3 regions of the Mangrovibacter sp. MFB070 genome follow, and region 2 is predicted to be linked to each of the others. Evidence: riboswitches for the same ligand, from Rfam matches in the RefSeq annotation. Region 2 holds a riboswitch; each other region holds the start of a gene.
What was found. A riboswitch is a leader RNA that binds a small molecule or an ion and turns the genes downstream of it on or off. The one in region 2 is predicted to bind thiamine pyrophosphate.
Positions count from the first base shown of each region.

Region 1: linked by a shared signal. The riboswitch ahead of thiC (phosphomethylpyrimidine synthase ThiC) and the one ahead of thiB (thiamine ABC transporter substrate binding subunit) in region 2 are both predicted to bind thiamine pyrophosphate.
Region 3: linked by a shared signal. The riboswitch ahead of thiM (hydroxyethylthiazole kinase) and the one ahead of thiB (thiamine ABC transporter substrate binding subunit) in region 2 are both predicted to bind thiamine pyrophosphate.

Region 1 covers NZ_JJMI01000004.1:7,303-12,551, forward strand. Annotated here, with positions in the region: gene nudC (NAD(+) diphosphatase) at 1-752, opposite strand, end outside; gene DT73_RS01735 (Rsd/AlgQ family anti-sigma factor) at 924-1,424, shown strand; TPP riboswitch at 1,479-1,588, shown strand; gene thiC (phosphomethylpyrimidine synthase ThiC) at 1,682-3,577, shown strand; gene thiE (thiamine phosphate synthase) at 3,577-4,212, shown strand; gene DT73_RS01750 (HesA/MoeB/ThiF family protein) at 4,205-4,960, shown strand; gene thiS (sulfur carrier protein ThiS) at 4,944-5,144, shown strand; gene DT73_RS01760 (thiazole synthase) at 5,146-5,249, shown strand, end outside.
Region 2 covers NZ_JJMI01000019.1:133,459-138,707, reverse strand. Annotated here, with positions in the region: gene thiQ (thiamine ABC transporter ATP-binding protein ThiQ) at 1-39, opposite strand, end outside; gene thiP (thiamine/thiamine pyrophosphate ABC transporter permease ThiP) at 23-1,633, opposite strand; gene thiB (thiamine ABC transporter substrate binding subunit) at 1,609-2,592, opposite strand; TPP riboswitch at 2,624-2,722, opposite strand; gene sgrR (HTH-type transcriptional regulator SgrR) at 2,767-4,425, opposite strand; gene sgrT (glucose uptake inhibitor SgrT) at 4,513-4,695, shown strand; gene DT73_RS07210 (MFS transporter) at 4,810-5,249, shown strand, end outside.
Region 3 covers NZ_JJMI01000050.1:101,186-106,434, reverse strand. Annotated here, with positions in the region: gene DT73_RS21495 (PfkB family carbohydrate kinase) at 1-910, shown strand, start outside; gene DT73_RS21490 (GntR family transcriptional regulator) at 884-1,630, opposite strand; gene thiD (bifunctional hydroxymethylpyrimidine kinase/phosphomethylpyrimidine kinase) at 1,796-2,596, opposite strand; gene thiM (hydroxyethylthiazole kinase) at 2,593-3,381, opposite strand; TPP riboswitch at 3,415-3,511, opposite strand; gene DT73_RS21475 (PAAR domain-containing protein) at 3,883-5,249, shown strand, end outside.

The DNA.
Region 1 (5,249 bases), on a different contig from region 2:
AAGGCAACAGTATCTTCTATTAACCGCCGTGCGACAGTCCCCGGTGGCGGGAGTAAAGGAAGCTGATCATAGCGATACCAGTTAGCATCAAGGAGTTCTGAAGGGTCGATTTTGATATCACCACTGTGGTAATCCGCCATGTACGCCATCATCAGCGATTGTGGAAAAGGCCAGGGCTGTGAACTGACATAACGCAAATTTTGTACGCGAATGCTGCTTTCTTCCATCACCTCACGCGCCACAGCCTGCTCCAGCGTTTCCCCCACTTCCACGAAGCCCGCCAGCACGGTGTAAACACCATTCTTGTGCCGGTTATGGCGTGCCAGCAAAATATGGTCATCACGGCGAATCGCTACGATGATGCAGGGCGCTATTTGCGGGTAATAGCGCTCATGGCAGTGGCTGCACAACATCGCCCACTCTGTTTTGCTGGGGTACATTTCTGCACCACAGTAGCCACAGAATTTGTGAGAACGGTAAAATTCAGCCAGCTGAACACCCCGGCCGGCTAACTGAAACAGCCCACTTTCGTTGTCGAGAAGTTGCCTGACCGAAGCCATTCCTGTAGGGAAGTTGTGCTGAACCAGCCAGACCGGAAGGGAATCCCAGGTGCCAATTTGCATAGCCTGCAAACCATCTAACTGGTACTGCTCTGCGCTCCCACAGGGTAACTCACCTGCCGGCAACCACAATTTTTGTTCATGGCTGACAACCCACCAGCCTTCATCGGTTTTTTTTACAAAATGTTTCATATTTCCTTGCACAACCTCTGTGTCACTGGCATGTTGGTTTACATAATAGCTACATTCAGATGGTTCAGATTTTTATCTGATACTCAAAATAATTCGAGTTGCAGGCAAGCACTACTTACCCACCTGCAAATTGAAGCATGACGAGTATATAACTCATGGAGATGCTCAAACATGCTAAACCAACTGGAAAACCTGACAGCCCGTGTTGGTGGTAGTAATGCATTAGTTGACAGTTGGCTGAATACCCGCAGGCAACTATTAATTGCTTATTACCGGTTAGTTGGGCTCAAGCCTAAAAAGAGTGCCCATTCCGCCATTGATGAAAAGGCGCTGGACGACTTTTGCCAGGGCCTGGTGGACTATCTCTCAGCATGCCACTTTAGTCTTTATGAGCGCATCATTCGAGAGGTTGAAGGTACCAGTACCGCAAAATCTGTCGCACAACTCTACCCCCGGTTAGAAGCCAACACGCAGTCTATTATGCATTTCTACGATACCAGCCTGGAAACTGCCATTGACCATGATAACTGGCAGGAATTTCAGCAGGCCTTATCAGGGATAGGTGAAGCGCTTGAAGCGCGTTTTACCCTTGAAGATAAACTACTCACCCTGGTGTGGAAAAATGATTTACAGAATACCGAACCAGACAACGCCGAATCCCGGCCTGCTTGAGTTTTGTTCTGTGAGCGAGTAAGTTAGTTTTTATACATTATCGCGAAAGCGATGTTTTTCTTGTCGGAGTGCCCAGTGTGTAAGCACGGGCTGAGACCGTTAATTCGGGATCCGCGGAACCTGATCAGGTTAAGACCTGCGAAGGGAACAAGAGTACTCTCCCTGCATTACGCTTATTTTCTGGCGTTATTGCGTCTTTGCTACTCCTGTCCGTCGTTCTGACAAGCCACTTCCTGACCAACAAACTGGAATGCGCTATGTCCGTACAAAAAACACCAACCCGCCGTGAGCAACGTGATGCTGCTCAGCAATTTATTAATACTCTGGAAGGCTCTGCTTTTCCGGCATCAAAACGGGTATATCTGGCTGGCAGCCGCCCGGATATTCAGGTACCCATGCGTGAAATACAAATGAGCCCGACCGTGACTGGCGGTACACGGGAAAACCCTGAACTCACGCCAAATGACCCCATCCCGGTTTATGACACTTCAGGCCCTTATGGCGACCCGGACCAATCTATTGATGTACTTCAGGGGCTGCCCAAATGCCGCCAGGCCTGGATTGATGCCCGCGAAGATACCCAGCAACTGCACAACAGTTCATCGTCCTGGACGCTGGCACGCCAGGAAGACGAGGGGCTGGAAGAATTACGTTTCAAGGGTGTTCAGCCGCCGCGCAGAGCCATAAAAGGGCATTGCGTTACACAGTTACACTACGCCCGCAAAGGAATTGTCACCCCGGAGATGGAGTTTATTGCTCTGCGGGAAAATATGGGCCGGGAACGGATCCGCGACAGCGTGTTGCGCCACCAGCACCCAGGCCACAGCTTTGGCGCGCATCTTCCGGAAAATATCACCCCCGAGTTTGTTCGGGATGAAGTGGCTGCCGGGCGCGCAATTATTCCGGCAAACATTAACCACCCCGAATCTGAGCCAATGATTATTGGCCGTAACTTTCTGGTTAAAGTGAATGCCAATATTGGTAACTCGGCAGTCAGTTCTTCTATTGAAGAAGAAGTGGAAAAACTGGTGTGGTCAACACGCTGGGGGGCAGACACAGTAATGGACTTATCAACCGGCCGCTATATCCATGAAACCCGTGAGTGGATCCTGCGTAACAGCCCGGTTCCCATTGGTACCGTTCCAATTTACCAGGCGCTGGAAAAGGTTAATGGCATTGCAGAAGACCTCACCTGGCCACTGTTCCGTGACACCTTACTTGAACAGGCTGAGCAAGGCGTGGACTACTTCACTATCCATGCCGGAGTACTGTTACGTTATGTGCCAATGACAGCAGACCGCCTCACCGGGATTGTTTCTCGTGGCGGTTCGATTATGGCTAAATGGTGCCTCTCCCATCATCAGGAAAACTTCCTGTATCAGCATTTCCGTGAAATTTGTGAAATCTGTGCCGCCTATGATGTTGCGCTCTCTTTGGGTGACGGCCTGCGCCCGGGATCTATTCAGGATGCGAACGACGAGGCGCAATTCTCAGAATTACATACGCTTGGCGAACTGACCAAAATCGCCTGGGAATATGACGTACAGGTGATGATTGAAGGCCCCGGGCATGTGCCGATGCAGATGATTCAGCGCAATATGACAGAAGAGCTGGAACACTGCCATGAAGCACCGTTTTATACCCTTGGCCCACTAACCACGGATATTGCACCGGGTTATGATCACTTCACATCAGGAATTGGCGCAGCCATGATTGGCTGGTTCGGTTGCGCCATGCTGTGTTATGTCACGCCAAAAGAGCACCTTGGCCTCCCCAATAAAGAAGATGTAAAGCAAGGTCTTATCACCTATAAAATTGCCGCTCATGCTGCCGACCTTGCCAAAGGGCATCCGGGGGCGCAGATTCGCGATAACGCGATGTCAAAAGCCCGCTTCGAGTTCCGTTGGGAAGACCAGTTCAACCTGGCCCTCGACCCGTTCACTGCACGGGCTTATCACGATGAAACCCTGCCTCAGGAATCCGGCAAAGTGGCGCACTTCTGTTCGATGTGTGGGCCAAAATTTTGCTCCATGAAAATCACCCAGGATGTACGTGATTACGCTGCAAAACAACGCGCGGAAGGCATGGAAAACATGGCGCAGGATTTCCGCGCTCGCGGCGGAGAAATTTATCTTCGCAAGGAGCAGGCATGATTTACCAACCTGATTTTCCAACCGTGCCTGTCCGGATGGGGTTATACCCCGTCGTAGACAGCATTACCTGGCTGAAGCGCCTGCTGGCTCTGGGAGTGAAAACGCTCCAGATTCGTATCAAAGATAAGCCTGAGAATGAAGTTGAGCAGGATATTATCCAGGCTATTCATCTTGGACAGCGCTATGAAGCCCGGCTGTTTATCAACGATTACTGGCGGCTGGCCATTAAACACCGGGCCTGGGGAGTACATCTGGGCCAGGAAGACCTGGACACCGCGAACCTGGGCGCAATTTGCGATGCGCGGTTACGCCTGGGCGTTTCCACTCATGATGACGCTGAAATCGACCGGGCACTGTCTGTGCGCCCCTCTTACATTGCTCTGGGGCATATTTTCCCCACACAAACCAAGCAAATGCCTTCCGAGCCACAAGGCCTGCAACAACTGGCTTCTCACGTTCACCGCCTGCAAGGTTACCCAACAGTAGCAATAGGAGGAATAAGCCTGGCGCGGGCACCTGAGGTACTGGCTACCGGGGTGGGCAGCATTGCCGTGGTAAGCGCCATTACACAGGCGCAAGACTGGCAGGCTGCAACCAGAGCATTACTTAATTTAGCGGGGAATGGCGATGAATGATCAGGATTTCATGCGTTACAGCCGCCATTTACTGCTGGATGAAGTGGGCCTCGACGGCCAGCAGGCTCTGAGCAAGTCCTGCGTTGCTGTGATTGGGTTAGGCGGGCTCGGTTCACCGGCTGCTCATTATCTGGCTGGCGCTGGGGTGGGCCAGTTAATTCTTGCTGACGGCGATGTCGTTCACATCAGTAACCTGCATCGCCAGACACTGTATACACAGCAAGATATTGGCCGCAATAAAGCACATGTAGCCGTTGAAAAACTGGCTCAGGTCAACCCGTCTGTCACGCTAACGCCCATCGACCAGTACCTTACACCAGAAACACTAACCAGTGTGCTGGCTGATGCCGACCTGGTACTTGATTGCAGTGACAATATGCCAACCCGCCAGGCAATCAATGCAGCCTGTGTGGCACTGAACAAGCCATTTATCACCGCCAGTGCCGTTGGGTTTGGCGGGCAAATGATGGTGCTGTCTCCACCATGGCAACAGGGTTGTTACCGTTGTTTATGGCCTGACGAGCACGAGCCAGAGCGGAACTGCCGTACTGCGGGTGTGCTGGGGCCTGTTGTTGGGTTACTGGGTGTCAGCCAGGCGCTGGAAGCACTGAAGTGGCTGGCTGGAGTCACCAACCAGGCCGGGACTTTATCTCTGTTTGATGCCAAAACCAATCTGTGGCGTGCCATTCGGCTCCAGCCATCGCCTCACTGCCCGGTGTGTGGAGGGCAACATGCAAATTCAGTTTAATGACCATCCGGTAAGTTGTGCTGAAAACACCACGGTGGTGCAGTTATTGTCTACTTTCCACCAACTGAAGCCCGGCACCGCGCTGGCGCTAAACCAGACAATCCTGCCACGCGAACACTGGGATACCCACATTCTACAGCCAGGCGATGACCTGCTGCTGTTTGAAGTCATTGCCGGAGGCTGACATGTTACGTATTGCTGATAAAACGTTTGATTCTCACCTGCTGACAGGCACCGGGAAATTTGCTTCGCCATTATTAATGCAGCAGGCCATTATTGCCAGTGGTAC
Region 2 (5,249 bases):
GTGCTGGTAAAGCCAGGTGACGTCAGTGAGTGTTAGCATGGCGTTTAGCGGTATTCTCTATCAAAGTGAACAGCAAGAAGCAGAGTAACAGCATCAGCATCGCGGTAACCGCACCATCATTACTCCGGTAGGCCCCTATTTGTTGGTAGAGGTAAAACGGCAGGGTGCGGAAATCGTCACTGCCGAACAAAGCGACAACGCCAAAATCCCCCAATGATAATACGCAGGCAAAAGCCAGTGCCTGGGCACAGGGGCGTTTTAGTGCCCGTAGTTCTACCCAACGCAGACGGTTAATGCCACTGATATCCAGGTGCTGGCATAAGCGGCTATAGCGGCTGGCAATATCATAAAACGGGCTTTCCAGTACTTTCATCGCATAGGGGATTGCCATCAACGCATTAGTAAAAATAACAATACCATCAGCCCGTTCAGGCAACCCGGTGGTGCTGTTCAGCAGTAAGAAAAAACCTGTAGCCAGCACGATTCCGGGCATGGCGAGAATCAGTAAGCCGCTCAGCTCTATGGCCTGTGCCGGGCGTTGGCGCTGGCGCAAACGGAGTTCCCGGCTGCTCCACAGCAGCATTGTAGTCAGGCATAAACACACCACACCTGCCGCACAGGCAATGCGAACGGAGGTGATTAGCGCAGACCATAACGCTGGCTGGTGAAAAATAACCATCGGGTTGTTGACCAGCCCGTCGGCAATAACTGCCATAAGCGGTGGCAACAATAGCAGTAATGCCAGAATGATCACCGCGCTATCCAGTACCCGGGCTGCCAGGTTGTCTTGTGGATCCCGCCAGGTTGCATTCTGGCTCTCTCCGGGGGAAAAAGCCTGAGTCAGTTTTTGGCTCAATAAGACAAGACCAAAGCAGCACAACATCTGGATCAGTGCCAGGCAGGCGGCTTTGGCTGGATCGAAGTCAAAACTCAGTGCCTGGTAAACAGCCAGCTCAATAGTTGTCGCCTTCGGGCCGCCACCCAGAGCCAGTACCGTAGCAAAACTGGCGAAACACAGCATAAAGATGAGTGCGGCTGCCGGGAATATCTGGCGTTGCATCCAGGGCCACTCTACCAGGCGGAAAAAGTACCAGCCGCGCATATTCAGTTGTGCGGCAAGTAGCCGCTGTTCTACAGGGATATTTTCCAAAGACTGCAGCAGTAAACGCGTGGCTAAGGGCAGATTAAAAAAAACATGCGCGAGCAAAATACCCTGCAACCCATAAGGCGTGAATGACCACTTCAAACCTGACAGTTCAAAAACAGTGCTTAACCAGCCTTCGCGGCCATACACACTCAGAATCCCAAAGACGGCTACCAGAACGGGCAAAACCAGGGTCATGGCACATAAACGCAGTAAGAGTTGCCGGCCTGGGAAACGACGGCGGTAGAGTGCTCGCGCCAGTAATATTGCAGGGAGAACAGACAACAAGGCAGACAAAGAAGCCTGGAAGAACGAAAACCTTACCACATGCCACAACCATGGGTCGTGAAGCAGTGCGCTGTAGTCTGTTTGTGGAGCATGTAGCCATAAAGCGCTAAAAGCCGCCAGAGCGACAATGCAAATCGCTCCGGCGGCTATCAGCCCGGGCCATAACCAGCCCGGAATTAATGGCTGACGGCTTGCTGCCATTGGCTAATCCATGCTGCCCGGTTTTGTTCTACCTGTTCAGGCGTAAACACCAGGCTGGTGGCGGGCTTAACCAGTTGGTTGAAGGCTTCCGGAACCGCGACATGGCTTACCGGATACATCCAGTTGCCAGTGGGGATCGTTTTTTGGAACGCATCAGAAACCATAAACTGCATAAACTGTTTCGCCAGTTCCGGGTGCGGGCTGTTAGCAAGGCGGGCAGCAACTTCCACCTGCATATAATGCCCTTCGCTGAAATCCGCGGCGGCATAATTATCTTTTTTCTCTTCAATAATGTGATACGCCGGAGATGTGGTGTAACTCAGGACCAGGTCGCTCTCGCCTTTGAGGAATAAACCATAAGCTTCACTCCAGCCCTTTGTTACCGTCACTGTCTTTTTAGCCAGTTTTTGCCAGGCTTCCGGTGCTTTGTCGCCGTAGACCTTTTGCACCCACAGTAACAACCCCAGGCCCGGGGTACTGGTCCGCGGGTCTTCATAAATCACTTTCCACTGCTGTGGGCTTTCAACCAGTTCTTTCAGACTGTGTGGTGGGTTGTGCAGTTTGTTCTTGTCGTAGACGAACGCGAAGTAGCCATAATCGAACGGGATAAATGTATCGTCTGACCAGCCGCCAGGTAGTGCCAACGGTGGCAGGGTAATATCAGCTTCGGTAAACAGCCCGGTGCGACGGGCGGCAGTTATCAGGTTATTATCGAGCCCCAGGACAATATCTGCTTTGCTTTTTTTCCCTTCCATGCGCACGCGGTTGAGCAGTGATACGCCGTCTTCCAGCGCAACATATTTCAGCTCACAACCGCATTGTGCTTCAAAGGCTTTCTTGATAGCCGGGCCAGGGCCCCAGTCAGCAGAAAATGAGTCGTAGGTATAGACGGTGAGAGTAGGTTTGGCGAGGACGGGCGCAGCGGCCAGTACCAGTAAAGCCAGTAATTTTTTTAACACTTTGCACTCCTGAAAAAGGGTGGCAAAGGATTTTGAGAACGGCCTCAAATCCCTTCGCCGGCGTTATCCGGATCAGGTTCGACGGGTATTATCTCAGCGCCTGGTATCCAGGGCACCCCGTTGAGAACGGCTCATTGTAATGATTTGCCTGGCATTATTAAAGAACATGTTGGGTTAGTTTTCTGGCGGAGCAAACCAGGCGGATTTGAAGTCGAACCACCCCAGTGTATTCATCCGCAACCCCCGCATGCTGCGCTGCCCCTGGATAGTGAGCCAGTGGTGAATCAGTGGCAGTACATGTTGCTGTTCGACACACTGGCGTGCCCATTGCGCCGCATTTAGCTCACCTGCGCGCCATTGTTGGTGGGCCTCTTTCATGGCAATACCCAGCCCTTTGCTCAGCAGGGGAATTTCGTACAGATGAGCAAAGACCGAGTAATCCAGCGGCAGTGTGAAATTGGCGCTGTTAAGCCAAATATCGCTGTGCACATCGCCATTAAACCAGGCGTTATAGCTGATTTCCTGTATCACCAGGTGGATGCCGTGTTGTGCCAGACGTTTACTGATAATGTCGCTCAGAGTGCGGTGTTCTATGTGGTCAGCATAAAATGTGAGCGTAAGGCTGGTCAGTCCTTCTGGTTTGCCATACTCCGTACTGGCCGGAGTGTGGTGCCAGCGGGGCAGTAACCCCCAGGCTGGAAACCACAGGCGATGATATTGAGGGTCGCTGTCAGCCAGAATATTTACGGGTGAAAGTACCTGGCTCAGCCATGCCCTTACATGCGGGTTGGCACCATGTTTAGAACGCTGGTCAAACAACAGGTAATAGCAGCCCTCTTCCAGGCGGCTTTCTTCTGCTTTTTCACTCTGGCTGCCATCTTCGAGAAAGACACCGCAGCTCATGTCTTCGCCGATTTCGGGCAATACCCAAATATTGACTTCATCAATCAGCGCGCGGAAGCCAAAGTAGTCATCAAATGCCTGAATACTGAGCTGGCTGGTATTATTGCGTGTAACAGAATAAGGGCCGGTTCCGGTTGGATGGGTGGCGAAATGCGGCAATGACTCCCATTCCCGAGGCAAAATCATGGCGGAAACCCCCGCCATCAACCAGGGCAGCCAGTTATCAGGCTCGTGAAGTATGATATCCAGCGTCCAGTTGGTCGGCGACGATATACTGGCAATATGCTCATACAAAGGTTGCTGGTTAACCCGGTTCAGTGAATACAGTACATCGGCCATTTCGAGTTCACGCCCGTGGTGAAAATGTACTCCGGGACGTAAAAAAAAGCGCCAGTGGCAAGGTGATAATTGCTGCCAGTGGTGAGCAATGTCTGCTTCCAGTTCCCCATTTTCCTCATTTATTCGCGTCAGCCCATTGAATATTTGCCGCACAATGTGAGTTTCGGAACGGCGCAGTGGCGTGCCGGGTAATAAATTCAGCAGTGGGCGGTAATAAAGTACCCGCAGAATATGGCGCCCCTGGCGGAAGCTGCGCCCCAGGTGTGAGAGCAGCATTTTTTTGACTTCATCTTTATCGCCAACGATTTGTACCAGTTGGTCAACCCGGTCCTGCTCCAGTAAGTCTTCCGCCCGCTGTTGCTGAAGAGATAAACCTGTATAGATAAATGTCAGTTGTGAACGTTTGCCGCGCCCGGCCTCTGCTTCCCATGTCAGCCAACCTTTTGCCTGCATGGCATTGAGCAGAGTACGCATATGGCGCCGCGAGCAATTGAGCAGGGTGGACAGATCATGCAGCGTTGTGGATTGAGGCCGGCCGTCACAACATTGCCATAACCGGATGAACTGCTGCTGCAAGCGTGTTGATGCCATAAAAGAGGAACTCCGGGCGAAAACTCATCAATTTATCTTTCCCTATATTACGCCAATACTGTTTCGTGATGAAAGCGAGGTTAACTTATGAAGCGTTCCTTTGCAGAGCAGTTTTATTTGGCTTTTTTTACTGCAACACGGCGTGTTTCTGGTTCATGGCTGGCCTGCCCTGGCCCTCAACAACGTGTGCAGATGCTTGATGAACTCATGCAGTGGCACTGTTCATATCCTTGTGCTTTGCACAGACATCATCGTTCTCATCAAGTGTGACTGAGTATTGGTGCTTTTAACCAACCAGCGGCAATCGTGCTGCTGGTTTTTTTCGTTTAAAATCTACCCGGCGATGGGCGTTTTTTCACAGGACATAATAAAAGGACCTATGAGATGCATTGGCTGATTACGCAGGGAAGGCATTTAAACTCGGTATTACTGGCGTTTATGGCTGTTGCGTTCATGCTGGGCGTGGCGGGCGCACTGCAGGCTCCCACACTGAGTTTGTTCCTGAGCAAAGAAGTGGGGGTGACTTCATTCTGGGTTGGCCTGTTTTACACGGTAAATGCTGTGGCAGGTATTGCTGTCAGCATGATTCTGGCTAAACGTTCAGACCGAAAGGGCGATCGGCGTAAACTGATTATTTTCTGCTGCCTGATGGCCGTCGCCAACAGCCTGGTGTTTGCATTCAATCGCCATTACCTCACTCTGATAACCCTTGGTGTTTTTCTGGCGGCGCTGGCCAACACCACCATGCCACAAATTTTTGCTCTGGCACGTGAATACGCAGATAACTCAGCCAGAGAAGTGGTGATGTTCAGCTCTATTATGCG
Region 3 (5,249 bases), on a different contig from region 2:
CCCGCTTACTGTGCTGGGTGCAGCAGTCATTGACGTGATTGCGGACGCCTGGGCTTTACCGTGGAGCGGTTGCGATATCGAGCTAAAACAACAAGGGGTTAATATTGGTGGCTGTGCACTGAATATCGCCATCGCCCTGAAACGGCTGGGTATTGCCGCGCAAAATGCCCTGCCCGTGGGGCACGGTGTGTGGGCCGATATCATTCGCAACGCAATGGCAAAGCAGAGTCTTCATAGCGTGGTAGAAGCTGAAACGGGTGATAACGGTTGGTGCCTGGCACTTGTTGAGCCGGACGGCGAACGCACATTTATGTCCTTCAGTGGCGTAGAAAACCAGTGGCAACCAGCGTGGCTGGCTCAACTCGATGTGCCCCCAGGCAGCCTCGTTTATCTTTCCGGATATCAACTGGTATCGCCGTGCGGTGAACTGTTGACGACCTGGCTGGAAGGATTGCCGGATGTAACCGCGTTTATTGATTTCGGCCCGCGTCTTGCCGATATCTCTGATGCGCTGATGGCACGGATTATGGCCTGCCGCCCCGTAGTTTCGCTGAACCGCCAGGAAGCGCAGATTGCCGCCGGGCGCCTGGGTGTGGCGGAGGAACAACTGGGAGAGGCATGGCAGCAACGGTTTGCCTCTGCACTGATTGTTCGCCATGACAAAGAAGGAGCCACCTGGTACGACGGCACTGAATCGGGCTATGTTCCGGCATTTCAGGCAACCGTTGTGGATACTATCGGCGCAGGCGACAGCCATGCAGGCGGAACGCTGGCGGGCCTTGCCGCGGGTTGGACTCTGGCTGATTCAGTAAGGCTTGGCAACGCAGTGGCAGCCTGGGTTGTCAGCCATCGTGGCGGAGACTGCGCCCCAACGCGTGAGGAGTTACTCCTCGCACACAAAGACGTATAGATCGCTGCGGCAGTAGCTGATGCTGTACTCAACCGGCCGGTGTTGCTGGTCAAGCGCCACTTGCTTAATCACCAGCACCGGTATTTTGTCATCCATACTGATATGTTCCTGAAATTCGCTGTCCGGCATGCGGGCGCTGACGCGTGAGCGGGTGCGCTGAGGGAATATATTCTGGCTGCGAAAGTAGTCGTACAACGAGATACCAATCGCATCGGGATCATGGATTAACCCCGCCGGCACCCAGGACTCCTCAATTGACACCGCGTCTTCATCGACATAGCGAATACGCTTAAGCAAAAAAACATCGCTTTGCGGCGCAACCGACAACTGGCTGGCTACCTCTTCCGGGCATTTCACCACCCGTTTATTGACCCACAAAGTATTCGGTTTTTTACCACGCAACACCACCTGCTGAGAAAAACCGCGCGCCTCTTTCAGGGAATATTCAAAGATATTGTTGATTTGCGTGCCGTAACCACGAGCGCGGGTTACCACGCCCTCTTCTTCCAGCGCCTGCATCGCTTTGCGTACCGTGATCCGCGACACCCCGGTCAGCTGGCTCAGGTCTCGCTCACCTGGCAGGATATTGCCATGCTCCAGCAGGCCACTGCGCACCGCGTTTTTTACCGTTTCGGCAAATTTAAGGTACAGCGGCGTGTTGTCGGGCGCGGCAATCCGTTCATTAAGGTGAGCAATTAACCGGGTATGCGCTTGTTCCATCTCTGTTTTTCTCTGGCCGGGGTTTCATGCCAGTATACCCTAAATAATTCGAATTGCAGGAAGGTGGCAAGGAGTAACCCCCAGGTGCCTTGCAATAGTACGCAACGGGGGTGAAAGAGCACAGCCAACGCGCCTGCAACCTGAAATATGGCAGGTATTTACGGCTTACCACCACTCGTGAAAATGGTGAACCGGACCAATCCCGTGCCCCACTTCCAGCGTGTCGGCTTGCGCCAGCGCGGCAGAGAGCCAGCTTTTAGCCTGCTGCACCGTATCTGCCCAGGTGCTATGCCGTGGGCGTAACGCTGCAAGGGCGGCAGAGAGCGTGCAGCCTGTGCCATGGGTGTTTTTGGTCAGCACGCGCGGTGTACTAAAACGCCATTCGCCGTCACGGGTAAAGAGCCAGTCCGGGCTTTCCGCATCATCCAGATGCCCCCCTTTCATTAGCACTGCGCCGCACCCCATTGCCAGTAGCGCCTGCCCCTGTGCTTTCATTTCACCTTCAGTTTGCGCAGATGGCGCATTTAACAGTGCAGCGGCTTCTGGCAAGTTTGGGGTGATAAGCGCCACCTGCGGCAGCAATTTTTTACGCAGCGTCTCGACGGCAGAGGCAGAAAGAAGCGGGTCGCCGCTTTTGGCCAGCATCACCGTATCAAGAACCACGTTGTGGCTCTGATAGCGGCGCAGTTGCTCTGCAACCGCCTCCACGATGTCGGCCTCTGCCAGCATGCCGATTTTAGTGGAGTCAATACGCACATCACTGAGCACTGAATCCAGTTGCGCCGCGACAAAATCCGGCTCAATGCGGTAGACCGACTGCACGCCGCGTGTATTTTGAGCCACCAGTGCGGTTATCACCGAACACCCGTAAGCACCCAGCGCTGAGAACGTCTTCAAATCGGCCTGAATACCCGCGCCACCACTGGGATCTGTTCCGGCAATTGTCAGAGCATTAATTCTTTTCATGCCAGAGCCTCTTCACTGAGGTTCCACAAAGCATCCAGCATGGCCGGAACAAAACTGCCCGGGCCGTGGCTTGCTGCAACTGCACGCTCCCCGGCGCAAGACATAATCCGGCATGCGCCCGCCACATTGACCAGCCTGTCCCCCGGTAATGCGCAACTGGCAGCAACCACGGCAGAAAGCGCACACCCGGTGCCCACAACATATGTCATCAGTACATCGCCCCCGGGGACAGCCAGAGTGCGTTCGCCATCGGTGACATAATCCACCTCGCCTGTCACAGTAACAACAGCCCCGGTGCTACGGGCAAGGCGCATGGCTGCATCTATTGCCTGCTCTGCAGGCTGCAACGAATCCACCCCGCGCCCGCCTGTACCAGTACCTGCCAGCGCCATAATTTCTGAAGCATTGCCCCGTATAGCCGCCGGGTGTAATTCGCATGCCTGATGGGCAAAGGTGGTACGCAACTGCAACGCGCCCACCGCAACCGGGTCCAGCGCCCAGGGTTTACCCGCGTTATTGGCTGCATGAATCGCTGCCATCATGCCTGCCGCACGCGGTGTGGTGAGTGTGCCAACATTAATCAGTAAGGCATCTGCCAGCGCCGCGAATTGTGCAGCTTCCTGCTCGTCCGGCACCATCGCGGGGGACGCACGCAAAGCAAGCAAGGTATTGGCAGTAAAAGTTTGTACCACGTCATTGGTCAGGCAATGGACCAGTGGGCGGTGAGTATGGAAGTGTTGTAAAACATTGGCGGCTTGATTGCCGCACAGCAGGTCAGGTTGCATTACAGGCTCCTGTCCGGCGTGAAGAAGCGATACCGGACAGGTATCTGACTTCCCTACGCTGGCATTATCCAGATCAGGTATTACGGGTATTTCTCAGCCCATCTATGATGGGGCACCCCGAGTCATTTAGCGTAAATATCTATGCTGGTGCCAGATTAGAGGAAGAGGCTTGCTGACGCAAGCCCGCCCTCCTCGGGTATAGCTTCTTCACCTTAAAAATACAGCCGACACCTTTTTGCCCCATCCCGGACAACAAAAAAAGGGCGCTATGCCACTACGCTATGAGATTTGAGGGATGAGCCGATCACAAGTTTGACTTAGGGATGACTCATGCGCTATCCAAAACCTCAATAATAATGTGACAATAGGAGGCTAAAAAAACAACACAAGTACAGGACGTTATGAGTAACCACTTATTCCATAGAAGAACACATGTGGGTGGTAACTTCTCTGGCGGTTGAAGGCGCTAAATCTGCCAACAAACTACATTAAGGATGATTCATGGCAACTGGCTATTTTCTTCGCATCGGCGATAAAACCTCATGCGGCGGCAGCATCCTTTCAGGCTCTGTGCATCATAGCTTGGGCGATCTGCCAACAGCAAGGCATGGTGATAGTGTGTCATGCGGTAAAGATGGTAAAACATACAGCATCGCGGGTGGCATTCCCAATTACAGAATTCGTGGTGTTCCCGCTGCCGGAACATTACACAGCCATTCAACTTGTCCCTGCAATGCGAGGCTCATCACATCCCTACCTGGGGCCGAATATTGGGTAGAGGAAGAAAAAACAGTTAAAGCCGCCCCTGTTGTAGCTCCACTGGTAGCCTCTCCCCCAACTCCTGAACCTGCAAAGGTTGCAGAGCCTGAACAGCATGCACAGGTAGCTAAGAAGAAAGTAGCAACCAGGCGCGAACCTGTAGACGCCGGTTTTTGCGTACTCCCATACGGTGCTGAAACGAGAGCCTATGAGCCGTGGCTATTTGAAAATGAGCCACCAGCAGGAACACGCGAACTTTATCGGTCTTTGAACGGTGTAGATAAGGAGTACAAAGCCGGTTCTATTCTGCTTCTGGTTGATCCTGATAAGCAGGATGACAAACAAATTGCCCACATGAAAGCAGCAAAACAGCGCATTGATACAGCGCTGGAACCGCTGACACATGAGGAGGCTAACTTACTGCACAAGCATTACGCAACCATAGCTAATTTCACCAGCTATGCTGACACGGGAATTGGTCTTGCGGCTGATCCTGTTGGAAAATACTTTGATAATATTGAAAGAATTCTCAAAGAGATCCAGGAAAATTATAAAAATACGTACATGACACGAGGCGCATTAATCGGCGAACAGTTTTATGTAAGACGTAGCCAATTGTTTAAAGAGCTTGAATCCATACTCAAAGTCGGTTTCCTGAATAAGGCTATGAAATTCGGAGAGTATACCAAAATAAAAAATGCACTCGGCCTGTCCAGCAGTTCTATTACCCACAAATGGAATGAAACGGGGATCAGAGACATTGAAGGCTATGCTACCCACATCGAACGGGCAGCTAAATACGTAAAAGCAATGAAGTACACGGGTTATATGGGGATCGGCTTTAGCGCTCTTCACTCTCTTAATGAAATTCATGAGGCGTGTTCTATTGGTCGCGAAGCTGAATGTACTAAGAAAAAATATACTGAAATTGGTAGTTTTGCTTTGGGTACAGGTGGCGGTGTTCTCGCTGGTAGCGGCGCTATACCATTATGCGTCGCAATCGGTGTTGGTACTGCTGGTGTTGGCGGGCTTGTTTGTACCGTTATTGCAGGTGTTGGTTTAGGGTACGCTGGTAGCACGGTGGGGAGTGCTGTTGGGGAATTAGGTGG